One region of the Streptomyces lienomycini genome, then DNA from elsewhere that is predicted to be linked to it. Evidence: riboswitches for the same ligand, from Rfam matches in the RefSeq annotation. Region 1 holds a riboswitch; the other holds the start of a gene.
The links. Region 1 has a riboswitch for glycine ahead of gcvT (glycine cleavage system aminomethyltransferase GcvT). Riboswitches for the same ligand answer to the same signal wherever they lie in the genome.
Positions count from the first base shown of each region.

Region 2: another riboswitch for glycine. It lies ahead of gcvP (aminomethyl-transferring glycine dehydrogenase); the one in region 1 lies ahead of gcvT (glycine cleavage system aminomethyltransferase GcvT).

Region 1 covers NZ_CP116257.1:1,521,286-1,535,588, reverse strand. The annotation lists gene BJ961_RS07235 (ABC transporter ATP-binding protein) at 1-199, opposite strand, end outside; gene BJ961_RS07230 (ABC transporter ATP-binding protein) at 196-1,293, opposite strand; gene BJ961_RS07225 (ABC transporter permease) at 1,290-2,288, opposite strand; gene BJ961_RS07220 (ABC transporter substrate-binding protein) at 2,397-4,202, opposite strand; gene BJ961_RS07215 (ABC transporter permease) at 4,273-5,280, opposite strand; gene BJ961_RS07210 (enhanced serine sensitivity protein SseB C-terminal domain-containing protein) at 5,612-6,409, opposite strand; gene BJ961_RS07205 (enhanced serine sensitivity protein SseB) at 6,599-7,366, opposite strand; gene BJ961_RS07200 (AAA family ATPase) at 7,446-8,111, opposite strand; glycine riboswitch at 8,293-8,387, shown strand; glycine riboswitch at 8,388-8,503, shown strand; gene gcvT (glycine cleavage system aminomethyltransferase GcvT) at 8,543-9,661, shown strand; gene gcvH (glycine cleavage system protein GcvH) at 9,804-10,181, shown strand; gene glyA (serine hydroxymethyltransferase) at 10,196-11,458, shown strand; gene BJ961_RS07180 (L-serine ammonia-lyase) at 11,559-12,926, shown strand; gene BJ961_RS07175 (MFS transporter) at 13,041-14,303, shown strand, end outside.
Region 2 covers NZ_CP116257.1:5,186,375-5,200,677, reverse strand. The annotation lists gene BJ961_RS23660 (DNA polymerase IV) at 1-638, shown strand, start outside; gene BJ961_RS23655 (PRC-barrel domain-containing protein) at 554-931, opposite strand; glycine riboswitch at 1,083-1,178, shown strand; gene gcvP (aminomethyl-transferring glycine dehydrogenase) at 1,357-4,242, shown strand; gene BJ961_RS23645 (TOBE domain-containing protein) at 4,326-4,745, opposite strand; gene BJ961_RS23640 (TOBE domain-containing protein) at 4,932-5,327, opposite strand; gene BJ961_RS23635 (hypothetical protein) at 5,428-5,571, shown strand; gene BJ961_RS23630 (DUF5999 family protein) at 5,725-5,928, opposite strand; gene BJ961_RS23625 (hypothetical protein) at 6,214-6,798, opposite strand; gene BJ961_RS23620 (glutamate-cysteine ligase family protein) at 7,356-8,849, shown strand; gene BJ961_RS23615 (CPBP family intramembrane glutamic endopeptidase) at 8,929-9,756, shown strand; gene BJ961_RS23610 (PhzF family phenazine biosynthesis protein) at 9,785-10,594, opposite strand; gene BJ961_RS23605 (PadR family transcriptional regulator) at 10,780-11,433, shown strand; gene BJ961_RS23600 (Clp protease N-terminal domain-containing protein) at 11,585-12,124, shown strand; gene BJ961_RS23595 (EamA family transporter) at 12,203-13,207, shown strand; gene BJ961_RS23590 (DMT family transporter) at 13,398-14,303, shown strand, end outside.

The sequences.
Region 1 (14,303 bases):
CGACGGCGCGGACGGCGCCGACCTGGCGCTGCAGCAGGCCCTTCCTGATCGGGAAGTGCTTCTGCAGCCCGGTCACCTTGAGCAGGGTGTCGCCGGGCGCTGCGTCCCTGGTGAGGGTCGCGGTCCCGCCGGCCTTCTCCTGCGTACCGTCGCTCTGCGCGGGGATGGCCACCGCTTCGTCCTTGGCTTCGTCGCTCACAGCTTCGGCGCAATCTCTTCGGTCCAGATACGCTCCCGCTGCTCCTGCGACATGTGGCAGGCGGCCCAGTGCTTGCTGCCGACCTCGGTCAGCTCGGGGCGGACCGTGCGGGTGACGTCGTCCTTGGGCACGTCGGCGTACGGGCAGCGCGGGTTGAAGGCGCAGCCGGACGGGAGGTTGATGAGGGAGGGCGGGGAGCCCTTGACCGGGATGAGGCGCTCCTGCTGGTCGCGGTCGAGCCGCGGCATCGAGCCGAGCAGACCCCAGGTGTAGGGGTGCCGGGGCTCGTAGAACACCTTCTCCGCGGGACCGCGCTCGACGCACCGGCCGCCGTACATCACCAGGAGGTCGTCGGCCAGTTCGGCGACGACGCCCAGGTCGTGGGTGATGACGATGACCGCGGAGCCGAACTCCTTCTGCAGGTCCCGGATGAGGTCGAGGATCTGCGCCTGGACGGTGACGTCCAGGGCGGTGGTCGGCTCGTCCGCGATGAGCAGCTCGGGGTTGTTGACCAACGACATCGCGATCATCGCGCGCTGGCGCATACCGCCGGAGAACTCGTGCGGGTAGCTGTCCACCCGCTTGTCCGGCTGCGGGATGCCGACGCGGTCGAGCATCTCCACGGCCCGGCGCTTGGCGGTCTTCTTGTCCACCTTGTGGTGGATGCGGTACGCCTCCACGATCTGCTGCCCGATCGTGAAGTACGGGTGCAGCGCGGACAGCGGGTCCTGGAAGATCATCGCCATCTCGCGACCGCGCAGCTTGCGCACGTGGTCGGGGTCGGCGGACAGCAGCTCGGTGCCGTCCAGCCAGATCTCGCCGGATATCTGCGCCTTGCGCTTGCCGTACTGGCCGGCGGTGTGCAGGCCCATGATGCCGAGCGAGGTCACCGACTTGCCGGAGCCGGACTCGCCCACGATGCCGAGGGTCTTGCCCTTCTCCAGCTGGAAGGAGAGCCCGTCGACGGACTTGACCAGGCCGTCGTCGGTCGGGAAGTGGACCTTGAGGTCGCGTACTTCCAGGAAGGAGGTCGGCGCGGGCGAGGTCCCTGCGGGCTCGCCCACCGCGGCCCCGCTCTTGCTCAGTTCGGTCATGCGAGCCTCACTCGGGGGTCGATCACGGCGTACAGGATGTCCACCACGAGGTTGGCGATCAGCACCGCGAGAGAAGTGATCAGTACGACGCCCAGGATAAAGGGCAGGTCGTGGTTCTTGATGGCGTCCAGCACCTTCTGGCCGAGGCCGGGGAGGCTGAACGTCGTCTCGGTCAGGATCGCGCCGCCCATCAGGGCGCCGAGGTCCATGCCGAGCATGGTGAGCAGGGGCGTCAGGGTCGATCGCATCGCGTGCTTGCTGATGACGACCTGTTCCTTGAGGCCCTTGGCCCGCGCGGTGCGGATGTAGTCCTCGCCGAGGATCTCCAGCATGGTGGCGCGGGTGATCCGGGCGTACATCGCGGCGTACAGGAAGGCCAGCGTGATCCAGGGCAGGATCATGCCGCCGAGCCATCCGGTGAGGCTCTCCTCGAGCGGGACGAACTGACCGTCGATCCAGCCGAGGCCGTAGGAGAAGATCGCCAGGCTGAGCAGACCGGTGAAGTAGATGGGGAGGGAGACGCCCGCCAGGGCGACGACCATCGCGCCGCGGTCCCACAGGGTGCCGCGCTTGAGGGCGGAGAGCACACCGGCGGCCACGCCGAAGATCAGCCACAGCACGGCGGCGCCGAGCGCGAGGGCCAGGGTGACCGGGAAACGCTCGGTCAGGACCGGCCAGACGGACTGCTCGGTCTTGAAGGAGTAGCCGAAGCAGGGCGCGGCGCAGTTCGTGACGTCGCCGCCGGACGCGTAGGTGCGACCCGCGAAGATGCCCTTGAAGAACTCCCAGGCCTGCACGAGGACCGGGTCGCCCAGACCCAGCTTCTCCCGCACGCCCTCGACGGCGGCGGGGTCCGCCTGCTTGCCGACGAAGTTCAGGGCGATGTCGACGCCCGCCCACTTGGGGACGAGGAAGAAGATGCAGAAGACCACCAGGATGATGACCACGAGCATCACAGCGGCGGCGAAGAGCCGCCTGATGAGGTAAGCGAGCACGGGTTGCGGCCCGCTGCGTCCCGCGGGCCGCCGGAGATTGTCCGGCGGCCCGCGGTCACGCCGCGCCGGCCTTCACCTGCCTTTCGTGCCGTACGGCGGGTGTACCGGTTACTTCTTGGGGTTCTTCAGACCGATGTTCACGAAGTCGTACATACCGCTGTAGGCGTCGGTGGTGTAGACGTTCGCGATGTTGCTGGAGCGCCAGTTGATGAACTTCTCGAAGACGAAGGGCAGGTAGTACGCGCCCTCCATCACCTTGTGGTTGATCTCCGTGGCGATCTTCTTCTTGCCGGCGTCGTCCTTGGCGGTCAGGTAGTCCGCGAAGAGGCCGTCGATCTTCGGGTCCTTGATCATCGCGAAGTTGTTGTTCGCGCTGTCGAGGATGTAGTCGCTGTGCCACAGCGGCAGACCGTAGCCCTGCACGGACGGGAAGTCCGGGCCCCAGCCCATGATGATGATGCCGTAGCCCTTCTTGGCCACGTTCGTCGGGCTGCCGATGACGCTGGCGTACTGCGAACCGTCGTACTGGTCGATCTCGACGTCGATGCCGACCTTCTTCAGCGAGGCCTGGAGGGACTCGGCGGTGGCGACCTCGACGGGCTTGTTGTTGCGGACCGCGATGGTGGTCTTGAAGCCGTTCGGCTGGTTGCAGGCCTTCAGCTCTTCCTTGGCCTTCTCGACGTTGCCGCCCTTGTTGGCACCGGCCATCTCGTACGGGTCGTACTTCTGGCCCTCGGAGCCCGGAACGGCGGGCGGCAGCATGTTGGTGCCGATGTCACCACCGGCGATCGGGCCGCCGCGCGCGGTCTGCAGGGAGACGTGGTCGGCCCCGTAGAGCACGGCCTTGCGGCAGTGGATGTTGTCGAACGGCTTCACGTTCTGCGGGAACGCCGCGTACCGGATGTAACCCGAGACCGGGTTGTCCAGGTTGGCCTTGTGCTCCTTCAGGGCGGTGGTGCGGCCCTGCGGGGACAGACCGGTCTGCGCCAGGTCGATGTCGTAGTCGCCGGCGATGAGGCGGGCGTCCATGTCGTTGGCGTTGGTGAAGAACTTGACCGTGATCTTGTCCGGGTACGCCTTGCGGACCGGGTCCGAGCTCTGCTTCCACTCGGTGTTGCGGACCAGGGTCAGGTCCTTGCCGGGGTTGTAGGACTCGAACTTGTACGGGCCCGAGGAGAACGGGTGCAGGCCGTACTTGGACTTGGTGTCCTTGTCCTGGCGGACCGGGGACGCCGAGGTCAGCGCGAGCATCTCCTCGAAGTCCGAGTTGGCCTGCGGCAGCTTGAAGACGATGGTCTTGTCGTTCGGCGTCTCGATCGCCTTCAGACCCAGCTTGTCCTTGGACGTGTCCTTGTACGGGCCCTTGTACTCACCCTTCGGGTCGAGCACCTCCTTGAGGTACGTCGGACCGCCGGACAGCACGTCCTGCGCCCAGACGCGCTCGATGCCGTACTTGACGTCCTTGGAGGTGATCGGCTTGCCGTCCTCCCAGGTGACGTCGTCACGCAGGGTGTACGTGTACGTCTTGCCGTCCGCGGAGACCTTGGCGACATCGGTGGCGAGGTCGGGGGTGGTCTCGGCACCGGTGGCACCCGGCTCGGTCTTGTTCGTGACCAGCTGGCGGCTGTAGTAGCGGGAGAAGTCCCACATGAAGCCGTAGTAGCCGCGCGTGGTGTCCCACGAGTCGGCGTCCTGCGTGCTGGCGAACTTCAGCGTGCCGCCCTTCTTGGCCTCGGAGGCCTGGGCGACCTTGTTGTTGGCCGCGTCGAAGCCGGCCGCGCCGTTCTTCGAACCGCCGCCGCCGCTGTCGTCGTCGCCGCCGCCGCCGCACGCCGCCGTGGTCAGCAGCGCGGCGACCACTGCGGCAGCGGCCAAAGCCTGCTTGCGCCGCCCTGAGGTGCGTTGGGTAGTCACGATCTCGGATCCTCCGGATTAGATGAGAGACCCCGTGCAGGTGCCACGGGTCGCCTTGCGGTACGGCGGGTCAGCGGGAGCCCTTCGGGTCCAGCGCGTCGCGCACGCCGTCACCGAAGAGGTTGAAGGCAAGAACGGTGATGAAGATCGCCACACCGGGGACCACCATGTACATGGGGTCCGACTTGTAGTAGTCGATGGCGCTCGAGAGCATCTGTCCCCAGGACGACGTCGGCGGTTTGACGCCGACGCCGAGGAAGCTGAGCGCCGCCTCGGTGAGGATGTTGGTGGGGATCATCATCGTCGTGTAGACGATGATCGGCGCCACCAGGTTGGGCAGCAGTTCCTTGAACAGGATGTAGAACCGTCCGGCGCCCAGGGATCTCGCCGCCTCGACGTACTCCCGCTCGCGCATCGAGAGCGTCTGGCCGCGGACCACCCGGCCGATGTAGGGCCAGCCGAAGAAGCCGATGACCACGATCATCATGAGCAGGCGCACGCCCGTGCCGCTCAGTCCGAGCATGTTGTCCGGCATGACGGAGACCAGGGCGATGATGAAGAGCAGCTGCGGGAAGGCCAGCAGGCCGTCCATGATCCGGCAGATGAGGGAGTCGACCCAGCCGCCGAAGAAGCCCGCGAGGACCCCGAGGACGGTGCCGAGGACCACGGCGACCATCGCGGACAGGAAGCCGACCAGCAGCGAGATCCGTGAGCCGTGGACGATGCGGGCGAAGATGTCGCGGCCGTTGACCGGCTCCACGCCGAGCCAGTGGTCGCCGCTGAGACCGCCCAGGGAGCCCGTGGGGGTACCGAACAGCGGGTCGATCATGTCCTCGTTGTACGCGTTGGGTTCCTGCCCGTAGAGGGAGGTGATCAACGGCGCCAGCACGGCGACCACGATGAGGACCAGCACCACGATGCCGCCCGCGAGGGCCAGCCTGTCCCTCTTCAAGCGCTCCCAGGCGATCCGGCCCAGGGAGCGCCCTTGTACCGACTTGGCCTCGGCGCCGGCGACCGCCGCTTCCTCTGCCGCACTCGGGGCCGCTTCCGCGGTCGGCTCGTGCAATGGTGCCGTCATCTGGCAGGGACCCCTCTCAACCGGCGGTAGCCGGCCCGCACTTGCCGCTGTAGCGGCGTGATCAGTCCGTCGTACAAAGAGGCGAGCATCCACCCCCTTGTTGCGGGAGTCTTCAACGCTTTGGCGATCTGTAGCCAGACTTGACGGTGAATGGATGCGCAACCGTGATGCTGTTTGAGGTGTTCCGTTATCCGGACAGTGGGTAACGGGGGCCGGACACGGTCGAGTTGGGACATCGGGGACAAGTGAGGTCTTTGCGCCGTCATCTACGCGCGAAGATCGCCTCTGCCGGTCCCGTCGCGCGGCCGGACCCGACGGGCCCGCCCGAACGTCAGTACCGGCTACCGGCGGGAGGGTATCCGTACCCGCCGGCCGGCGCCTGGGCGGGGGCGGGCGCGTGGGCCTCGCGGTCGTAGAACGGACGGGCGTTGGCGCGCAGCCACAGGGCGACCGGGTCGTGGGCGTCGGTCATCGCCACCGTCGACACCGGCAGCCCGTCCGGCACCGCGCCGACCGACTGCTGCATCATCGCGCGCACCGCGTCGACGGCCGGCGGGGAGGTGTCGTACACGTCGAGACCGATGGCGAGGTACGGCGCTCCCAGCGCGGGCTGCACCCAGGCGCGGCGCAGCGCGCGGACCGCGGGGGTGCGGTGGGCGTTCTGCGCGAGCAGGGCGTAGAACTGGGGGATCTCGATGGCCGGTTCGGACAGGCGCAGCGGTCCGGCGGGCTGGCGGTCCAGACCGGAGACGATGCGGCGCAGGTCCAGCCAGGGGATGCCGACGCCGCCGCCGGGGGCGTGCGGGTTCAGCCAGAGGCCGTGGCGGTCCGGGTAGAGGGCGCGGGCCACCTCCAGGCCGTCGACCACTTCGTACGACCGGTTCCAGCCGCTGGCCGACAGCTCCTGGGCGGAGGTGACGCAGGGCGCGTAGCCGTGGCCCCCGACCTCCATGTTTCCGTACTGGGCGTCGGGGGAGCCGGCCTGGCCGTGCCACAGCAGCATCCAGACCTGGCCGGAGGCGGGGGTGGCGAGTGCGCGCAGCAGTGCCTCGTAGGCGTCGTAGCGCCCGGGCGTCACCTGGCGCAGCATGTGCTCGACCTGCCCGGTCGTGGTGCCGCTGGCGCTCACGTGTATCGCCCCTTCGAGAAGTCCCCGGTCGTGCGACCAGCTTAAGGCTCCGCCGATGCGGGGTGCCCATGCGCTCGGGGGTCCTTGCCGTCCGGCGGGTGCGGGTCTCGTCCTGGTCGATCGCGCCCACGCGGCGGCGCCGCACATGGCACAGCCCCGCGCCCCCTGGGTGCGTTTCCCGGCCGGCGGCTACAGGTCCAGGGCGTAGAAGGGGCGGACGTTCTCCCGCATCCAGTCGCAGACCGGGTCCTGGGCCGCCTCCAGGAGGACCATGTTGACCTGCCACTTCAGGGGGGAGCCGGTCAGGGCGCGGCCCAGGGCGTCCAGGGGGAGGGCGCGGGCGTCGTCCTCCCAGTGGGTGAGTTCGACGCCGACGAACAGGACGGGATCGGCTGTCTCGACGGCGGCCAGGCAGCGGCGCGCGCTGCGCACCACGCCGGTGGCGGCGAACTCGGCGGAGGCCGCGGCCAGGAAGTCCACCGGGTCGTCCTGCCAGTCGGGTTCGAAGAGGCGGACCCGGCCGCCGGACGCGGGTCCGTCCAGCGGGGTGCGCCCGGCGCGGCACAGTTCGGCGACGGCGGGCGGCGGCAGCGGGATCCCGACGACGCCCTCCGGGTTCACGGCGATGCCGATCTGCGGGGGCAGGCCGCGGGCGAACTCCACGGCGGGGGCGATGCTGTACGCCATCTGCGCCCCGGCGACCTGGCGGAGCTGTTCCTCGGAGCTGAACACCGGTACGTAGGCCTGGCCGTCGATCTCCAGCGAGGGCAGGTCGAGGGGGCCGCTGTGCGGGCCGCCGCCGTTCGGCAGAGGTATCCACAGGAAGCTGCGGCCGAGGACCTCCACGATCCGGCCGCCGGCCGACGGGACGCCGACGGAGGCGGACAGCACCTCCTCCAGCTCGTTGCCGGGCCACCCGCCGTGCGGGTGGGGGTGCGCCTGTGCCGGGAAGTCCATCTGCCTACCTACCGCCTGCCTGGTACCGCTGTCCGTGGCTGAAAGGCTAACCCGTTCGGTCCAGTGGCCCTACGGTGCGTCACCCCGTGAAGGCGATCCGGCGGAGGGTGTCGGCCGCGGCCCGGTCCAGGACGGTCGCCGAGGCGCAGCCGGTCGGCAGGGTGCCCGCGGTGACGGCGCGCAGCAGACGGGAGTTGGCCGTGCGGTGGCGCAGGAACGCGTACCGGGTCACGCCGCGGCCGCGCTCGCGCTGTCCGGCGAGGGCGTCCTCGGCGCCGACGTCGAGCAGCAGCAGGTGCAGGGTGCCGCTCCGGCGCCGGGCCTCGCGGGCCAGCCAGCCGCGCACCCAGGCCTGGGTGCCGCAGTCGTGCACGACGACGCCCTCGCCGGAGCGCAGCGCGCGGCGCAGTCCGGCGTAGTGGGCGAGACGGACGAGGGGCCGGTAGAGCCCGTACGGCAATAAGCGCGGCATGCGGCGGTCCCAGCGGTCGCGGGTGTCCTGGGAGTCGACGCGCAGGCCCTGCACGGTGCGCCGCATCAGCGTGGACTTGCCGCTGCCGGGCAGGCCGGTGATCACCACCAGGTCCCGGGGTCCGAACAGCAGGGCGTGCGGGCTGCGGCCGCCGCGGTCCCTGAGGTCGCGGACGACGGGTGCGGGCAGTTCGGCGCACGCCTCCGGGGCCGCAGAGGGCTGCTCGGGCAGCGCGAGACCCGAGGTCGTGGCGTACGCCGTGGTCCTGTTCACCGTGATCGTCCTCCCCTGGGGCGGTTCACGAGATTCCCGTCCCCGTCGAGTGTAAAGAGAAGGTAATGCGCGGGTCTCGCGTTTTCGTTCGCTTACTGCCACAAGCCGGTTACAGATACAGCTCTGCCCAGGGATCGGCCGGGCGTGCAATGATGGCGGCGCCAACTGCATACCGGCCGTTTGAATCCGCGCGGGAGAGTCCCCGGCCGTCGCCGGGGCGCCGAAGGAGCAAGTCCCTCCCTTGAATCTCTCAGGCACCGTTACCGCGCGGGCGAGGCACATCTGAAAAGCGGACCGCCCCCGACGGCGGTCCCACCCAAGGTGCAAGCCCTGTCCGCCGTACTCCGGTGGCCACGGCGAACCTCTCAGGTTCCGATGACAGATGGGGAGGATCGACCTCGCCCCGTCCTGTCCTGGGAGACGACCGACCGATGAGCAGTACCGAACTCCGCCGTACCGCGCTCGATGCCACCCATCGCGCGCTGGGCGCGACGATGACCGACTTCGCCGGCTGGGACATGCCCCTGCGCTACGGCTCCGAGCGCGACGAGCACGTCGCGGTGCGCACCCGTGCCGGTCTCTTCGACCTCTCGCACATGGGTGAGATCACCGTCACCGGTCCACAGGCGGCCGAGCTGCTGAACTTCGCGCTGGTGGGCAACATCGGCACCGTGAAGCCGGGCCGGGCCCGCTACACCATGATCTGCCGCGAGGACGGCGGCATCCTGGACGACCTGATCGTCTACCGGCTCGGCGACACCACGTACATGGTGGTCGCCAACGCCTCCAACGCCCAGGTCGTGCTGGACGCGCTGACCGGGCGGGCGGCCGGCTTCGACGCCGAGGTGCGCGACGACCGCGACGCCTACGCGCTGCTCGCCGTGCAGGGTCCCGAGTCCCCGGGCATCCTCGCGTCGCTCACCGACGCCGACCTGGACGGTCTGAAGTACTACGCCGGTCTGCCCGGCACCGTCGCGGGCGTCCCGGCGCTGATCGCGCGCACCGGCTACACCGGCGAGGACGGCTTCGAGCTGTTCGTGAAGCCGGAGCACGCCGTGGAGCTGTGGGAGGCGCTGACCCGGGCGGGCGAGGGCGTCGGTCTCGTCGCGTGCGGCCTGTCCTGCCGGGACACGCTCCGCCTGGAGGCGGGCATGCCGCTGTACGGCAACGAGCTGACGACCGCGCTGACGCCGTTCGACGCGGGTCTCGGCCGGGTCGTGAAGTTCGAGAAGGAGGGCGACTTCGTCGGGCGTGCCGCGCTGACCGAGGCCGCTGCCCGGGCGGAGCAGAACCCGCCCCGCGTCCTGGTCGGCCTGGTCGCCGAGGGCCGCCGGGTACCGCGCGCCGGGTACCAGGTGGTCGCGGGCGGCGAGGTGATCGGCCGGGTCACCTCCGGCGCCCCGTCGCCGACGCTGGGCAGGCCGATCGCCATGGCGTACGTCGACCCGGGGCACGCGGCACCGGGCACCGCGGGTGTCGGTGTGGACATCCGGGGCAGCCACGAGCCGTACGAGGTCGTGGCGCTTCCCTTCTACAAGCGCCAGAAGTAGACACTGGCGCGGCGGGGCCCCGCCGTCCCGCGCGCGTCCGCGCCGCCCACCGGTGCGGCCGCGGCGACCCCTTCCGTCGCCGTGTTCACCACCTGTCACCCCCTTCACCAGCCACTTCCCCGCGTACAGGAGAATTCAGGCCATGAGCAACCCCCAGCAGCTGCGTTACAGCAAGGAGCACGAGTGGCTGTCGGGCGCCGAGGACGGCGTCTCGACGGTCGGCATCACGGAGCACGCGGCCAACGCGCTCGGTGACGTCGTCTTCGTGCAGCTTCCCGAGGTCGGCGACGCGGTGACCGCGGGCGGGACCTGCGGCGAACTGGAGTCGACCAAGTCGGTGTCCGACCTGTACTCCCCCGTGTCCGGCGAGATCACCGAGGTCAACGAGGACGTCGTCAACGACCCGTCGCTGGTGAACAGCGCCCCCTTCGAGGGCGGCTGGCTGTTCAAGGTGCGGGTCACGGACGAGCCGGGCGACCTGCTCTCCGCCGACGAGTACACCGCCTTCGCCGGCGCCTGAGGAGTCACGATCGCATGTCGCTTCTGAACACACCCCTGCACGAGCTGGACCCGGACGTCGCCGCCGCCGTCGACGCCGAGCTGGACCGCCAGCAGTCCACCCTCGAGATGATCGCCTCGGAGAACTTCGCCCCGGTCGCGGTCATGGAGGCCCAGGGCTCGGTCCTCACCAACAAGTACGCCGAGGGCTACCCCGGCCGCCGCTACTACGGCGGCTGCGAGCACGTCGACGTGGTCGAGCAGATCGCCATCGACCGGGTCAAGGCGCTCTTCGGCGCCGAGCACGCCAACGTGCAGCCGCACTCGGGCGCCCAGGCCAACGCGGCCGCGATGTTCGCGCTGCTCAAGCCCGGCGACACGATCATGGGTCTGAACCTCGCCCACGGCGGGCACCTGACCCACGGCATGAAGATCAACTTCTCCGGCAAGCTCTACAACGTCGTCCCGTACCACGTCGGCGACGACGGCCAGGTCGACATGGCCGAGGTGGAGCGCCTGGCCAAGGAGACCAAGCCGAAGCTGATCGTGGCGGGCTGGTCGGCCTACCCGCGTCAGCTGGACTTCGCCGCGTTCCGCAAGGTCGCCGACGAGGTCGGCGCGTACCTGATGGTCGACATGGCGCACTTCGCCGGTCTGGTCGCGGCGGGCCTGCACCCGAACCCGGTGCCGCACGCCCACGTCGTCACCACCACCACGCACAAGACCCTGGGCGGTCCGCGCGGCGGTGTGATCCTCTCCACGGCCGAGCTGGCCAAGAAGATCAACTCCGCCGTCTTCCCCGGTCAGCAGGGTGGTCCGCTGGAGCACGTGGTGGCCGCCAAGGCCGTCGCCTTCAAGGTCGCCGCGAGCGAGGACTTCAAGGAGCGCCAGGGCCGTACGCTGGAGGGTGCCCGCATCCTGGCCGAGCGCCTGGTGCGGGACGACGCCAAGGCGGCGGGCGTCTCTGTCCTGACCGGCGGCACGGACGTCCACCTGGTCCTGGTGGACCTGCGTGACTCCGAGCTGGACGGCCAGCAGGCCGAGGACCGCCTCCACGAGGTCGGCATCACGGTCAACCGCAACGCCGTTCCGAACGACCCGCGTCCGCCGATGGTGACCTCCGGTCTGCGCATCGGTACGCCGGCCCTGGCGACCCGGGGCTTCACGGCCGAGGACTTCGCCGAGGTCGCGGACGTGATCGCCGAGGCGCTGAAGCCGTCCTACGACGCCGAGGCCCTCAAGGCCCGGGTGAAGACCCTGGCCGACAAGCACCCGCTGTACCCGGGTCTGAACAAGTAGACACCGCATCCGAGGGGTGGGGCGCCGCATCCGCCACAAGCGGCCGGGCGCCCCGCCCCTCGGCACCCCCTCCGCACCACCCCCGTTCTGAGGAGTCCCCGTGGCCATCTCGGTCTTCGACCTGTTCTCGATCGGCATCGGCCCGTCGAGCTCGCACACGGTCGGCCCGATGCGCGCGGCCCGCATGTTCGCCCGCCGCCTGCGCGGCGAGGAGCTGCTGGGCTCCGTCGCCTCGGTCCGCGCCGAGCTGTACGGCTCGCTCGGCGCCACCGGCCACGGCCACGGCACCCCGAAGGCGGTGCTGCTCGGCCTGGAGGGCGACTCACCGCGCACGGTCGACGTGGAGACGGCGGACGCCCGCGTCGAGACGATCAGGTCGGCCGCCCGTCTCAGCCTCCTCGGCGAGCACGAGATCGCGTTCTCCTACGACGACGACATGGTCCTGCACCGCCGCAAGGCCCTCCCCTACCACGCCAACGGCATGACCCTGTGGGCGTACGACGCCCAGGGCGCCGAGGTGCTGACCAAGACGTACTACTCGGTCGGCGGCGGCTTCGTCGTCGACGAGGACGCGGTGGGCGCGGACCGCATCGTGCTCGACGACACGGTGCTCAAGTACCCCTTCCGCACCGGTGACGAGCTGCTGCGCCTGGCCCGGGAGACGGGCCTGTCCATCTCCGCGCTGATGCTGGAGAACGAGCGGGCCTGGCGCGACGAGGACGAGATCCGCGAGGGCCTGCTGGAGATCTGGCGCGTGATGCGGGCGTGCGTGGAGCGCGGCATGACCCGCGAGGGCATCCTGCCGGGCGGCCTGAAGGTGCGCCGCCGCGCCGCGAACACCGCGCGCAAGCTGCGCTCCGAGGGCGACCCGCAGGCGCTGGCCATGGAGTGGATCACCCTCTACGCGATGGCCGTGAACGAGGAGAACGCGGCCGGCGGCCGGGTCGTCACCGCCCCCACCAACGGCGCGGCCGGCATCATCCCGGCCGTCCTGCACTACTACGTGAACTTCGTCCCCGGCGCCGACGAGGACGGCGTGGTCCGCTTCCTCCTCGCGGCCGGCGCCATCGGCATGCTCTTCAAGGAGAACGCCTCCATCTCCGGCGCCGAGGTCGGCTGCCAGGGCGAGGTCGGCTCCGCCTGCTCGATGGCGGCCGGTGCCCTCGCCGAGGTGCTGGGCGGCTCCCCGGAGCAGGTGGAGAACGCCGCCGAGATCGGCATGGAGCACAACCTCGGCCTCACCTGCGACCCGGTCGGCGGCCTGGTGCAGATCCCCTGCATCGAGCGCAACGGCATGGCCGCGGTCAAGGCGGTCACGGCGGCCCGGATGGCGATGCGCGGCGACGGCTCCCACAAGGTCTCCCTGGACAAGGTCATCAAGACCATGAAGGAGACCGGCGCCGACATGTCGGTCAAGTACAAGGAGACGGCGCGGGGCGGGCTCGCGGTGAACATCATCGAGTGCTGAACGGCGGCACGACCGGAGCGCGGCGGGCGTCTCACATCGTGACACCCGCTTTCCGTGAAGCAAGACGGCTGAGATCGTTGCGACACCCATGTTTCGCACGTGAAAGACCGAGTCATGCCCGCACCGTCCCCCCACCCCGCTCCCGCCCAGGCACCCGTCAACCCCCGGTCGCGCGTCCTCGTCGCCAGCCTCATGGGCACGACGATCGAGTTCTACGACTTCTACATCTACGCGACCGCCGCCGTCCTGGTCTTCCCGAAGCTCTTCTTCCCGAGCAGCGACCCCACCACGGCGCTGCTGTCGTCGTTCGCTGTCTTCGGCGCCGCGATGGTCGCCCGGCCGATCGGCGCCGTCTTCTTCGGGCACCTCGGTGACCGGCTCGGCCGCAAGAGGACGCTGGTCGTCTCGCTGCTCACCATGGGCGTCGCCACGTTCCTCATCGGCGTGCTGCCCACCTACGCGCAGGCGGGCTGGCTCGCCACGGCGCTGCTCGTGCTGATGCGGCTCGCGCAGGGCTTCGCGCTCGGCGGCGAGTGGAGCGGGGCCGCGCTGGTCGCCACCGAGAACGCGCCCCGCGGCAAGCGCGCCCTGTACGGGACCTTCCCGCAGCTGGGTGCCCCGCTCGGCTTCATCATCGGCAACGGCCTGTTCCTGATCATCGGGGCGCTGCTGCCGTCCGCCGGCGGCGCGGACCCCACGCAGCCGTCCGAGGCCTTCGCGAGCTGGGGCTGGCGCATCCCGTTCCTGTTCTCCGCCGTGATGGTCGCGATCGGCCTGTGGGTGCGCTCGCGGCTCGTGGAGTCGCCGGTGTTCGCGAGGACGCGCGAGACCGGCGGGGTGCGCAAGCTGCCGCTGGCCACCGTGGTCCAGGGCCACTGGAGGCAGCTGGTCCTGGGCACGTTCATCATGCTGGCGACGTACGTGCTCTTCTACCTGATGACCACGTTCTCGCTGAGCTACGGCCGCGCCGCCAAGGACGCCGACGTGCCGGGGCTCGGCTACAGCTACACCACGTTCGTCCTGATGATGATCTTCGGTGTGCTGTTCTTCGCCGTGTTCACCCTGGTCTCCGGCCCGCTCGCCGACAAGTACGGGCGCCGCACCACCCTGGTCTGGATCACCGCCGCGATCGTGGTCTTCGGCCTGGTCTGGGTGCCGCTGATCGACCTGGGCACGCTCGGCGTGGTGCTGTGGCTGGTGCTCGGCTTCACGCTGATGGGCATGACGTTCGGCCCGATGGGCGCGCTGCTGCCGGAGCTGTTCCCGACCAGTGTGCGCTACACCGGGTCCGGCATCTCGTACAACGTCAGCTCGATCCTCGGCGCGGCCGTCGCCCCGTTCATAGCGGTGGCGCTGTGGGAGGCCGGTGACGGCTCG
Region 2 (14,303 bases), 3.7 Mb from region 1:
AGGTGGGGCGGCTCGCGGACCGGTGCGTGCGGCGGCTGCGCGGATCCGGTCTGTCGGGCCGGACCATCGTGCTCAAGGTGCGCCGGTACGACTTCTCCACCCTGACGCGCTCCGAGACGCTGCGCGGGCCCACCGACGACCCGACGGTGGTGCGGGAGGCGGCCGCCCGGCTGCTGGACTCGGTGGACACCACGGGCGGTGTGCGGCTGCTCGGGGTGGGGGTCAGCGGGCTCGCCGACTACACGCAGGAGGACCTGTTCGCGCAGGCGGCCGGGGACCGGGCCGAGGAGCCGGTCGAGGAGCCGGTGACGACCGAGCCCGTCGAGGAGCGCGGCCCTTCGCCCGCCGAGCGCCGCTGGCCCGCGGGGCACGACGTACGGCACGCGGAGCTGGGGCACGGGTGGGTGCAGGGCAGCGGCCTCGGGCGGGTCACCGTGCGCTTCGAGACGCCGTACTCCGAGGTCGGCAGGGTGCGGACGTTCACGGTGGACGACCCGGAGCTGACCCCGGCGGAGCCGCTGCCGCTGGTCGCCGACGCCGCGGACGCGCCGGGTCAGGCGTCGTCGTTGCCCTTGCCCGCCAGCTTGCCGAAATCGCGGTCGGGAGGCGGGGGAGGGGCCGCCACGTCCAGGCCGTAGTGGTGGTAGAGCTGGAGTTCCTGTTCCGGCGAGAGGTGGCGGCCGACCCCGAAGTCGGGCGCCTCCTTGATCAGGGTCCGGTCGAAGGGCACACGCAGGCTGCCCTCGACCAGCTCGCTGGGCTCCAGCGGGACGAACGCGTCCCTGCTGAAGAGGCCGGTCCGTATGGCCGCCCACTCGGGGACGCCGGTGGCATCGTCGAGGTAGACCTCGTCCACGGTGCCGATCCTGGTGCCGTCGCGGTCGAACGCCTTGCGGCCGATCAGGTTCCGCGGATCGATGTCAGTACGCACGGGGCCCTCCACTTGATCGCACCACTGGGCCGCACTGGGGGTCGCACACCAGCCGCCTCATCATCCCTAAGTACTACAAAAGAGCACATAGGGTCGGTCGGCCACTCGAGGTCCGTGCGGTGACCTCGCTGGTAGGCTGGCAAGCGGCTGCTGACCCCGTGCGGGAGAGTCCTCCGGACACCATCGGAGGCGCCGAAGGAGCAAATCCTCCCCGGAATCTCTCAGGCTCACGTACCGCACGGACGAGGTCACTCTGGAAAGCAGGGCGGGTGTCGACGGCTTCCGCTCTCACCGACGGTGAAAGCCGGGACAGCCCTCGGGCTCGACCGGTGAAGCTCTCAGGTTGAGATGACAGAGGGGGAGGCCGTCCGGGTACCCGCGCCGTGGTGCCCCTCGAAGGTCGTCAGACCAGGAGGCCTCCGCACATGACCGCCCACCGCACTCCGCTCTCCGAACTCGAACAGGCCATGCCTTTCGAGCAGCGGCACATCGGCCCCGACCACGAGGCCCGGGCCAAGATGCTCGCGCAGGTCGGTTACGGTTCGCTCGACGAACTGACGGCCGCCGCCGTGCCGGATGTGATCAAGAACGCCGACCGGCTCGACCTGCCGGGCGCGCGCTCCGAGGCCGAGGTGCTGGCCGAGCTGCGCTCCCTGGCCGACCGCAACCAGGTCCTCGACTCCATGATCGGCCTCGGCTACTACGGCACCTTCACCCCGCCGGTGATCCTGCGCAACGTCATGGAGAACCCGTCCTGGTACACGGCGTACACGCCCTACCAGCCGGAGATCTCCCAGGGCCGTCTCGAAGCCCTGCTGAACTTCCAGACGATGGTCGCCGAGCTGACCGGCCTGCCCACATCCGGCGCCTCGCTGCTCGACGAGGGCACCGCCGCCGCCGAGGCGATGGCCCTGTCCCGGCGCATGGGCAAGAACAAGAAGGGCCTGTTCCTGGTCGACGCGGACGCCCTGCCGCAGACCGTCGCCGTGATACGGACCCGGGCCGAGCCGACCGGCGTCGAGGTCGTCGTCGCCGACCTGAGCGAGGGCATCCCCGCCGACGTCGCCGAGCGCGAGATCAACGGCGTCCTGATCCAGTACCCGGGCGCCTCCGGTGCCGTCCGCGACATCAAGCCGGTGATCGACCGGGCGCACGAGCTCGGCGCGCTCGTCACCGTCGCCGCCGACCTGCTCGCCCTCACCCTGCTCACCTCGCCCGGCGAACTGGGCGCGGACATCGCGGTGGGCACCACCCAGCGCTTCGGCGTGCCGATGGGCTTCGGCGGGCCGCACGCCGGCTACATGGCCGTGCACGAGAAGTTCGCCCGCAGCCTGCCCGGCCGCCTGGTCGGCGTCTCCGTGGACGCCGACGGCAACAAGGCCTACCGCCTGGCCCTGCAGACCCGCGAGCAGCACATCCGCCGCGAGAAGGCCACCAGCAACATCTGCACCGCGCAGGTGCTGCTCGCCGTCATGGCCGGCATGTACGCCGTCTACCACGGCCCCGAGGGCCTGCGGGCCATCGCGCGACGCACCCACCGGTACGCGTCGATCACCGCCGCCGGCCTCGCCGCGGGCGGCGTCGAGATCGTGCACGGCTCCTACTTCGACACCGTCACCGCGCGGGTGCCCGGCGGTGCCGACGCGATCGTCCACGCCGCCCGCGAGAACGGGATCAACCTGCGGCTCGTCGACGCCGACCACGTGTCGTTCGCCTGCGACGAGACCACCACGCGTGCCCAGGTCGGCGGCGTGTGGCTCGCCTTCGGAGTGGAGGGCGACGTCGAGTCGCTCGACGCGGAGACCGCGGAGACGCTCCCGGAGGCGCTGCTGCGCACCGACGACTTCCTGACCCACCCCGTCTTCCACCAGCACCGCTCCGAGACCGCGATGCTGCGCTACCTGCGTCGCCTCGCCGACCGGGACTACGCGCTGGACCGCGGCATGATCCCGCTGGGCTCCTGCACCATGAAGCTCAACGCGACCACCGAGATGGAGCCGGTCACCTGGCCCGAGTTCGGCGCCCTGCACCCCTTCGCGCCCGCCGCGCAGGCCCAGGGCTACCTGACCCTCATCCGTGAGCTGGAGGAGCGGCTCGCGGAGGTCACCGGGTACGACAAGGTCTCGCTCCAGCCCAACGCCGGTTCGCAGGGCGAGTTCGCCGGCCTGCTCGCCGTACGCGGCTACCACCGGGCCAACGGCGACGAACAGCGCACCGTCTGCCTCATCCCGTCCTCGGCGCACGGCACCAACGCCGCCAGCGCCGTGATGGCCGGCATGAAGGTCGTCGTCGTCAAGACCGCCGAGGACGGCGAGATCGACGTCGAGGACCTGCGCGCCAAGATCGAGAAGCACCGCGACGAGCTGGCCGTGCTGATGATCACCTACCCCTCCACGCACGGCGTGTTCGAGGAGCACGTCGCCGACATCTGCGCGCAGGTGCACGACGCGGGCGGCCAGGTCTACGTCGACGGCGCCAACCTCAACGCCCTGGTCGGCCTCGCCAAGCCCGGCCACTTCGGCGGCGACGTCTCCCACCTGAACCTGCACAAGACGTTCTGCATCCCGCACGGCGGCGGCGGTCCCGGCGTCGGCCCGGTGGCCGTACGGTCGCACCTGGCGCCGTACCTGCCCAACCACCCGCTGCAGCCCGCGGCCGGTCCGCAGACGGGCGTCGGCCCGATCTCGGCGGCGCCGTGGGGCTCGGCCGGCATCCTGCCGATCTCCTGGTCGTACGTCCGGCTGATGGGCGGCGAGGGCCTCAAGCGGGCCACCCAGGTGGCCGTGCTGTCCGCCAACTACATCGCCAAGCGACTGGAGCCGCACTTCCCGGTGCTCTACAACGGCCCCGGCGGGCTGGTCGCGCACGAGTGCATCATCGACCTGCGCCCGCTGACCAAGGCCACCGGCGTGAGCGTCGACGACGTCGCCAAGCGGCTGATCGACTACGGCTTCCACGCGCCGACGATGTCGTTCCCGGTGGCCGGCACGCTGATGATCGAGCCGACCGAGTCCGAGGACCTGGCCGAGCTGGACCGGTTCTGCGAGGCCATGATCGCCATCCGCGCGGAGATCGAGAAGGTCGGCTCCGGCGCCTGGCCCGCCGACGACAACCCGCTGCGCGGTGCCCCGCACACCGCGGGCGCGCTCGGCGGTGAGTGGGACCACGTGTACACGCGGGAGGAGGCCGTCTTCCCGGCCGGTGTGTCCGTCGCCGACAAGTACTGGCCGCCGGTGCGCCGCATCGACCAGGCCTACGGCGACCGGAACCTGGTCTGCTCCTGCCCGCCGCTGGACGCGTACGAGGACTGAGTCCCGCCGCGGAAGCGGGAGAGGCTCCGTCCAGGCCCCTGCGGCGCTGGGCGGAGCCTCTCGGCGTGTCGGCGTCTTCCGCCTCACCCGGTGGCGAGCGACACCTCCGTCGACTTGATCAGCGCGACGACGGGTACGCCGACGGCCAGGCCCAGGTCGTCGGCCGCCTGCCGGGTGATGGCGGCGGTCAGTTCGGCGCCCTCGACGGCGACCGCGACCGAGGCCATCGCGACGCCGGTGGTGAGGGCGGTGACCGTGCCCGGCAGCCGGTTGCGGATGGAGAGGCCGTCGACGTGCCCGGTGGCCAGGGCGACCTCCGTTGCCTTCACCAGGGCCCGCACGGCGGTGCCGGGGGCGAGCGCGAGGTCCTCGGCGGAGTCCCGGGTGATCGCCGCGGTCAGGTCCTGGCCGCCGGAGAGACGGACCCCGACCGTCGCCATGGCCTCGCCCGGGGTGACGGCGGTGACGGTGCCGGGGAGCTGGTTGCGGATGGACAGGCTCATGGGGGCACCGTAGCCCGGTGGAGGCGTTGCGCCGGGTATGCGCGTTTCTGCGTCGTCTTGTCCGTTTCCTGCATCCGTGCATCCGTGCATCCGTGTATCCGGACGGAGGCCCGGTCCGGCCGCGGCGCCGGAGGAGGGGACGGCGGCCCCGTGGTGCCACAGGTCGCGGGCGCCGGAGCCGAGCGGTCACGTCCGGTCGATATGGACATTCGTCGACTTCACCCGGGCGGTGGCCTCCATGCCGACCTCCAGGCCGAGTTCCTCCACCGCCTCCCTGGTCAGCAGGGAGACCAGCCGGTGCGGGCCGGCCTGGATCTCGACCTGGGCCGCGACGTCGCCGAGCTTGATCGCGGTCACGATGCCGGGGAACGCGTTGCGCACCGAGGTGTACGGGGTCTCCTCGTCGGCACCGTCGGAGCGGGCGAGTCGGACCGAGAACGCGGCCAGATCGCTGCCGTCGACGACGCGACGCCCGCCCTCGTCGCGACGGGTGGTGATCCGGCCCGCGTCGGCCCAGCGGCGCGCGGTGTCCGGACTGACGCCGAGCAGCCGCGCCGCCTGGCCGATCGTGTAGGACTGCATGCCGGTCACGATAGGCCGCGCGAGAGGAACGGCGGACGCGGGGTTGGCCGTTGGGTATAACGCGATATAGCGTTAGTGCGCGGCAGTGGTGGGGTCGCTGGTGGCGAGCTACGCCGAGGTGAAGACGCCGCGGGCGGTCGACGCCGGGGTGCCCGTGGAGCTGCGGGTGCTGATCGCGGGCGAGATCAGCTGGGGGCACGTCGTGGTGCGCTCGCCGCGTCGGAGGCTCGGGCGGAGGGCGTAGCACCGGGGACATCACCCCGTCGGTCCTGAGGGCCACGAGGAGTCACCGGCCCCGGACACGCGTGGGGGCCGGTGCGCAGCCGTGGCTGCGGGCCGGCCCCGTGAGGCGCCGGACGGAGTGGCACGCAGTGGCGGCACACCGTCCGGTCGGTGGTCAGGCGGCGGTGATCAGACCCGCGCCGACCGGGCGGTGCGGGGCGATGACCCGGCCGTCCGGCAGTAGCTCACCGGTGTCCTCGAAGAGGACGACGCCGTTGCACAGCAGGCTCCACCCCTGCTCCGGGTGGTGCGCCACGAGGCGGGCGGACTCCCGGTCGGCGGAGACTGCTGAGGGGCACGGTGGCTGGTGCTGACACATGAGTGGGGTCTCTCGGTCCGTGATGATGGGTGAGTGCGCTGTCTTGTCTGTCCCGCGGCGTGAAGCTTCGTTCATGGCCGCCCCCCGTTGTGTAAGTCGGTCCGAACCCAGTGTTGCCCCACGGGCGTCGATCCGCAGGTATTTCGCAGCACCGCTTCTCACAGGTTGATGACGCATCACCCGCGCGGACGGTTCAGCCCAACTGCACTGTCACTTCGGATGGTTCGGCATGGCCGAATGGGGCTAGTCCGCGCGGGTGGGTGAGGGGCGGGTGCGCGGGGCAGGTCAGGCGGGCGAACCCAGGAGCCGCGTCGGTGTCATCCGGTGCGTGAGGACCGGCAGCAGTTCGGAGACCCGGTGCGGCCGGTGGGCCGCGATACCGGGAGGCGCCGGCGCCAGCGGCACCAGCAGGTCGGTGGCCGCGGGGTGCCCGGCCGTGGCGTCCGCGGCGCAGTCGCCGTGCAGCCACAGCGTCAGCATGTACAGCTCGGGAACCGACAGCAGGCGCGGCTGGTACGCCTGCGCCATCGACTCGGCCTGCCGCAGCGCCCGCTCGGTCGAGGCGACGTAGGGGCCCTCGAAGAAGTGCGAGAACGCCCAGCCGTCCGGTGTCAGCATGGTCTCCGCCGCCGCCACCGCATGGTCGCCGCACCGGATGTGGAACCGCCATCCGGCCAGTCGCGTCTCCGTCACGCCCTCCGCCGTGACCCGGTCCAGGACGTGCACCGGAAGGGGAAGTTCGGGTGTGGCGGGTCCCTGAGCGGCAAGAAGGGCGGGAGTACGGGCCTCACGAACCGCGGTGGGCGAGGAGAGGGCAGTGAGGACGGAGCGCAGGGCGGGCGCGGGGGCCGGGCAGACACGCAGGGGCATGGTGGGTCGCCTCTCATTCGAAGGCACGGTGGCGCGAGGGCGGAGCGGGCGGACGACGCTGTCGGCTCACAGAGCTGGGAAGGCAGGGGCCGGGTGCTGGATCCGAGAAGTGGGAGGGGCCTGCCGCGCGTCAGCTCGACGGCAGGATCCTTCGACCGCGGGCGCCGGTCCTCTGCCCTGTCCGCGGAGTTTATACGACATGTGTTCAGACTGTGTTTCGGCTAGCCGATTCCGGTAACGAGTACAAGGTTGAATTCAGCCGTCGATATGTGGGAATCATCCGGACTTCGGACCGGGTGTGCGGCGATGACCTCGGGGAATGTGCACCGAGCGGTCGGCCAATTGTCGTCGGCGTTTTTCACGAGTTACCGGCCCGGGAAACTGCGCGCGCGCCATGCCCGGTGAATGTGCCACCGGTCACACCGGCACAGCGTAGCGGGTGCCGGACCGCCGAGGGGACGTTATCGATCGCTTCGGCTGGGCATCATCCCACCTGACCGGCCACCGGCCACCGGCGGCGGGATCTTCCACTCACCGCTCCGAGAAGGGACTCTTCCATGGGGGAGAAGGTCGTGGCAGGTCAGTTCGACCTGTCCGATCGCCAGCGCTACCGCGAGAAGCTCCAGCGGTGCCTGACGGGCCTGGAGCGACTTCTGGCGGAGAAGCGGTTCGACCGTCCGAAGAACCTCATGGGGCTGGAGATCGAATTGAATCTCGTCGGTGCCGACGGGATGCCGAAAATGTTGAATGCGCAAGTCCTCGAGCGCATCGCGAGCCGCGACTTCCAAACAGAACTCGCCATGTTCAACCTGGAGGTCAACATCGCCCCCCACCGCTTGGGCGGCAGGGTATTCGACCGGCTCGCCGAGGAGATCCGTACATCGCTGGCATATGCGGACCGCAAGGCCGGAGAGGTGGACGCGGGAATCGCGATGATCGGCATTCTGCCGACGCTGGACCGCGACGACCTGGTCTCCTCCAATCTCTCCGCGGTCGACCGCTACGCGCTGCTCAACGAACAGATCGTGGCGGCCCGCGGAGAGGACTTCACCTTCGACATCGAGGGCGTCGAGCGCCTGACCTGCACGTCCAAGTCCATCGCCCCCGAGGCCGCCTGCACCTCCGTGCAGTTGCACCTCCAGGTCACCCCGGACCGCTTCGCCGACGTGTGGAACGCGGCCCAGGCGATCACCGCCGCGCAGATCGCCCTCGGCGCCAACGCGCCCTTCCTCTTCGGCCGCGAGCTGTGGCGAGAGTCGCGGCCACCCCTGTTCCAGCAGTCCACCGACACCCGCCCGCCCGAGTTGCAGGCGCAGGGCGTCCGCCCGCGCACCTGGTTCGGGGAGCGGTGGGTGACCTCGGCGTACGACCTCTTCGAGGAGAACCGGCGCTACTTCCCGGCGCTGCTGCCGATCTGCGACGAAGAGGACCCGCTGGACGTCCTGGACGCGGGCGGCGTGCCCTCGCTCTCCGAACTCGTCCTGCACAACGGCACCATCTACCGCTGGAACCGCCCCGTCTACGACATCGCCGACGGCGTCCCGCACCTGCGGGTGGAGAACCGGGTGCTGCCCGCCGGCCCGACCGTCACCGACGTCATCGCCAACGCGGCCTTCTACTACGGGGTCGTACGCTCGCTGGCCGACGAACCCCGGCCGGTGTGGACCCGGTTGCCGTTCGAGGCCGCCGCCGCCAACTTCGAGGCCGCGTGCCGCCACGGCATCGACGCCCGCTTCGAGTGGCCCCGGCGCGGCCGGCTGGGCGGCACCACCGAGGTCGACGCCGCCGTTCTGGTACGCGACGAGCTGCTGCCGCTCGCCGCCGCCGGTCTGGACGCGTGGGGCGTGGAGCCCGCGGACCGGGACCTGTACCTCGGCGTGATCGAGGAGCGCTGCCGACGCCGGGTCAACGGTGCTTCCTGGCAGGCGGCCACCTTCCACCGCGGCCTGGACGCGGGCCTGTCCCGGGAGGCCGCTCTCGCCGCCACGACACGCCGCTACGTCGAGCTGATGGGCGGGGGTGAACCCGTGCACCTGTGGCCGGTCGGCTGACCGCCACAGGCCGCCCCCGCCACGCGCCGCCCCATACTGATCGGGCAAGCTGTGACGTCCCAGCTGGAGGCAGGTGTGCATGGCGGAGGCGGGCCCGGTGGACGATGCGTTCCCTCAGAAGCGACTCGGCGAGGAGCCCCTGACCGAGGAGCGGCTCTCGCGGCGGATCCCGCGTGACGAGACGCTGCTCGTCCTGGCGCTCTCGCTCGGCGCGAGCGGCGTGTCCGCCCTCATCAGCTTCATCGGCTCGGTCACCCGGCCCGGCGGGCTCAAGGACCAGGCGGCCACCCTCAACGCCTCGGCGGCGCCCGGCCGTCCCTGGCTCGACCTGGCCTGGCAGCTCTTCGGCATCACCACGGCGCTCGTCCCGGTCGCCCTCGTCGCGCACTTCCTGCTGCGCGAGGGGCGCAGTCTGCGCGCGCTCGGCTTCGACCGCACCCGTCCGTGGCCGGACCTGGGCCGCGGGGCCGCCGTCGCCGCCGTCATCGGCAGCACCGGCATCGCCTTCTACCTGGCCGCCCGCGGCCTGGGCTTCAACCTCACGGTGGTGCCCGAGGCCCTGCCCGAGGTGTGGTGGAAGTATCCCGTCCTCGTCCTCTCGGCGGTGCAGAACTCCGTCCTGGAGGAGGTCGTCGTCGTCGGCTACCTGCTGCGCCGGCTCGACCAGCTCGGCTGGGGAGCGGGCGCGTCGCTGGCGGCCAGTTCGGTACTGCGCGGGTCGTACCACCTCTACCAGGGGATCGGCGGGTTCGTCGGCAACATGGTGATGGGCGTGGTGTTCGTCTACCTGTACCGCCGCTGGGGGCGCGTGGGCCCGCTGGTGGTGGCGCACTCGCTCCTCGACATCGGGGCCTTTGTCGGCTACGGGCTGCTCGCCGGGAAGGTGGACTGGCTGCCGACGGCGTGATCGTGCGCGCCCCCGCGCCCCCGCGGGGTCAGGCCAGCAGTTCGCCGTCGATCACCGTCACCGCGTGCCCGCTCAGCAGCGTGCGGTCGCCGCGCAGTTCCGTACGCACCCGGCCGGAACGGGCCGACGCCTGGAGCCCGGTGAGGTCCGGGCGGCCGAGGCGCTCGGACCAGAAGGGCGCCAGAGCCGTGTGCGCGCTGCCGGTGACCGGGTCCTCGTCGATGCCCACGTTGGGGAAGAAGCAGCGGGAGACGTAGTCGTAGCCGCGGGCCGGGTCCTTTGCGCGGGCGGTGGCGATGACGCCGCGCTCGGAGTGGGCGGCCAGCGCCTTGAGGTCCGGGGCCAGGCCGCGGACCGTCTGCTCGTCGGCTACCTCGACGAGCAGGTCCCCGATGTTCGGTCCGGTGTCCAGGACGGTACGGGGCCCGGCGCCCAGGGCTTCGGCGATGCCCGCCGGGGCGTCGACCGGGGTGAGCGGCGCCGTTGGGAAGTCCAGGGTGATCGAGCCGTCCCCGCGGGGTGTCGCGGTCAGGACGCCGCTGCGGGTGGCGAACCGCACCGGTCCCTCGTGCGCGCCGGTGGTGTGCAGGACGTGGGCCGTGGCGAGTGTCGCGTGGCCGCACAGCGCGACCTCGGTGGCCGGCGTGAACCAGCGCAGCGCCCAGTCGGCCTCACCGCCCGTGGGCAGTCGGTGGGCGAACGCGGTCTCGGCGTGATTGACCTCCAGGGCGACCCGCTGGAGGCGGTCGTCGTCCGGGAAGGCGTCGAGGAGCAGGACCCCGGCGGGGTTGCCGGTGAAGGGCCGGTCGGTGAAGGCGTCGACGATTCGAATGCGCATGTCCCGAAGCTAGCCGCCGCTCGAAGCCGCAGACCAAGGCCAATTCCGGAGTCCTGGACCCGTTTCGGCGGGGCGGCCGCGGGTCCCCGGTGGTCGGTCGGGTTCGGCGGGGGCTTGTCAGGCGATGTGTTCCGATATATCGTTGAGGCATCGCGACAGATCAACGACTGAATGGAGTGATGGCGATGCGTACCCACGGATACGAGCGTGGACACGGTGGACACGGCCCCGGCCGCGGAGAGGGCGGGCCCTTCGGGCGCGGCGGCTTCGACGGCCGGCGTGCGGCCTTCGGCCCCTTCGGGCCCGGTGGTCCGGGCGGTGGCCCCGGCGGCCCCTTCGGACCGGGCTTCGGTCACGGCGGCCCCTGGGGCGGCCGAGGGCGCGGCGGCCCTCGGGGCAGGGCGCGGCGGGGCGACGTACGGGCGTCGATCCTGGCCCTGCTGAAGGACCGTCCGATGCACGGCTACGAGATGATCCAGGAGATCGCCGAGCGCAGCGGCGGGGCGTGGAAGCCCAGTCCCGGCTCGGTGTACCCCACCCTCCAGTTGCTGGAGGACGAGGACCTGATCGCCAGTGAGAGCGGGGGCGGGAAGAAGCTCTTCGCGCTCACCGAGGCGGGCCGCACCGCGGCCGAGGAAGGTCCCGAGGCGCCCTGGGAGGAGGCCTCGCGGGGTGTCGACTGGGAGGCCCTGAACGACATCCGGCAGGCCGGCGCCGGGCTCATGGAGGCCTTCGGCCAGGTCTGGAAGACCGGCAGCAAGGAACAGCGGGAGAAGGCGCTCGCCGTCATCGGCGACGCCCGCAAGAAGCTGTACCTGATCCTCGCCGACGAGGTCTGACGCCGGTCGCGCTCCAGGTGGTTTCGGCCCGAACGGCTTGATCTCATCCGTAAGGAGGAGATTCCGGCCGGTCGGGTCCACTCTGTGTGGGACGGCGAAATGCTTCCCTTCGGGGATGACCCGGGCCCCGGGGGCTGATGTGCTGGGAGACGTGCAACCCCGTATCCCCCGGCAGTCGGCCGGCGAGCAAGGCGGCCGGTGCCCGGACGGCGTCGACCTGGACGGCCGGTTCAGCGTGGAACTGGCCTCCGCGGTCTCCGGCGCCCGTCGCCGGGCCGTGCGGGACGGCGACCCCCACATCGACACGGCCCACCTGCTGCACTCGCTCCTGGAGACCGACGCCGAGGTCCGCGCGCTCCTCGGGGACGGGCCCCGGATCGCCCGGCTGCTCGGCTACCTCGTACAACGCAGCATCGGCTACGGCCTGCGCTGGCAGAGCGCCGTCGAGGACTCCGGCGCCGTACCCGTCGTGACCGGGGCCGCCGGTTTCTCCCCGCTGGCCGCGGCGGCCATGAAGGACGCCTGCGCGCGGGCCGACCGGCGTGGAGCGGCCCGGGCGGGCGGCGTCGACCTGCTCGCCGCCCTGGTCGTGGACCCGCAGGCGCGCGCCGTCGAGGTGCTGGCCCGCGTCGCCGTCCAGCCGCACACCGTGCTCGCCCGCGTGGACAGCCACGTCGAGCCGACGCCCTGAGCGCGGGCGCCGGTCGCGCGTCCAGTCGGTGAGACAGGTGTCAACGGGGGTGACGGTCATGTCGACCCCTGTCATCATGTGCCGGTGCATACGTCTGACAGCGCTCGCGTCCGCCGCGGCAAGGGCACCGGACTCGGTCTGGCACTCGCCTCCGCGGTCGCCTTCGGAGGCTCCGGAGTCGCGGCCAAGCCACTGATCGAGGCCGGGCTCGACCCCCTCCACGTCGTCTGGCTGCGCGTGGCGGGCGCGGCCCTGGTGATGCTGCCGCTCGCCGTGCGCCACCGCGCGCTGCCGCGCCGCAGGCCCGCGCTGGTCGCCGGGTACGGACTGCTCGCCGTGGCCGGTGTGCAGGCCTGCTACTTCGCCGCCATCTCCCGCATCCCCGTGGGCGTCGCGCTGCTCGTCGAGTACCTGGCCCCCGCCCTGGTCCTCGGCTGGGTGCGGTTCGTGCAGCGGCGGCCGGTCACGCGTGCCGCCGCGCTCGGAGTGGTCCTGGCGGTCGGCGGGCTCGCCTGTGTGGTCGAGGTCTGGTCGGGGCTGGGCTTCGACGCCCTCGGACTGCTCCTCGCGCTCGGCGCCGCCTGCTGCCAGGTCGGTTACTTCGTCCTGTCCGACCAGGGCAGCGACGCGGGCGAGGAGACGCCCGACCCGCTCGGCGTCATCGCCTACGGGCTGCTCGTCGGGGCGGCCGTGCTCACCGTCGTCGCCCGGCCCTGGTCCATGGACTGGTCCGTCCTCGCCGGCAGCGCACCCATGGACGGCACCCCCGTGGCCGCGTACCTGCTGCTGGCCTGGATCGTGCTCATCGCCACCGTGCTCGCCTACGTCACCGGCATCGTCGCCGTGCGCCGCCTGTCGCCGCAGGTCGCCGGGGTCGTGGCCTGCCTCGAAGCCGTCATCGCGACCGTGCTGGCCTGGGTGCTGCTGGGCGAGCACCTCTCCGCCCCGCAGATCGTGGGCGGCGTCGTGGTACTGGCCGGCGCGTTCATCGCCCAGTCGTCGACCCCCGCGAAGGGCTCCGCGGAACCCGTGGCCGGCGGAGGGCCCGAAAGGGAGTTGTCGAGCCGGGGAACGGCGACCTAAAGTGCCGATCATGCACTCCGACGCACTCGTCCTCCCGCCTCCGGCCGCCTGAGGCGGGCCCCTGCGACCGGCCCGGCACGTAGTCGCCGGGCGGGACGGTGCTGCCCGCAGACGAGAGTCCCCGCGCCCCGGTCGTCTCCGGGGCCGCTCAGAACTTCCCGCGCCTCGTGCGCGTCTGCGGAGAGAACTCGTGTCGAACGCCGTCTCCGGCCTGCCCGTCGGGCGTGGCCTCCTCTATCTGATCGTCGCCGGTGTCGCCTGGGGCACCGCCGGTGCCGCCGCCTCGCTGGTCTACCGCGCCAGCGACATGGGCCCCGTCGCCCTGTCGTTCTGGCGCTGCGCGGTGGGGCTCGTTTTGCTGCTCGCCGCCCGTCCGCTGCGACCGCGGGTGCGCCCGGCGGTCCGGGAACCCTTCGCCCGCAAGGCGCTGCGGGCCGTCGTCACCGGTCTCGGGCTGGCGGTGTTCCAGACCGCCTACTTCGCCGCCGTCCAGTCCACCGGGCTCGCCGTGGCCACCGTGGTCACCCTCGGCGCGGGGCCCGTGCTGATCGCTCTCGGCGCACGTCTGGCCCTCGGTGAGCACCTCGGGTGGGGCGGCGCCGCGGCCGTCGTCGGCGCGCTCGCCGGGCTCGCGGTACTCGTCCTCGGCGGCGGGAGCGCGACCGTCCACCTGCCGGGCGTCCTGCTCGCGCTGCTGTCCGCCGTCGGGTACTCGGCGATGACGCTGCTCACCCGCTGGTGGGGGAGGGGCGGCGGGGCGGACGCCGCCAGTACGTCCGTGGGGGCGTTCGCCGTCACGAGCCTGTGCCTGCTGCCGCTCGCCCTGGCCGAGGGCCTGGTGCCGCACACCGCCGAGCCGGTCCGGCTGCTGTGGCTCCTCGCGTACGTCGCCGCCGTCCCGACCGCCCTCGCCTACGGGCTCTACTTCGCCGGCGCGGCCGTCGTGCGGTCCGCGACCGTCTCCGTGATCATGCTCCTCGAGCCGGTCAGCGCGGCCGCGCTCGCCGTCCTGCTGCTCGGCGAGCACCTCACGGCGGCGACGCTGGCCGGGACGCTGCTGATGCTCGGCTCGGTCGCGGGGCTCGCGGTGGCGGAG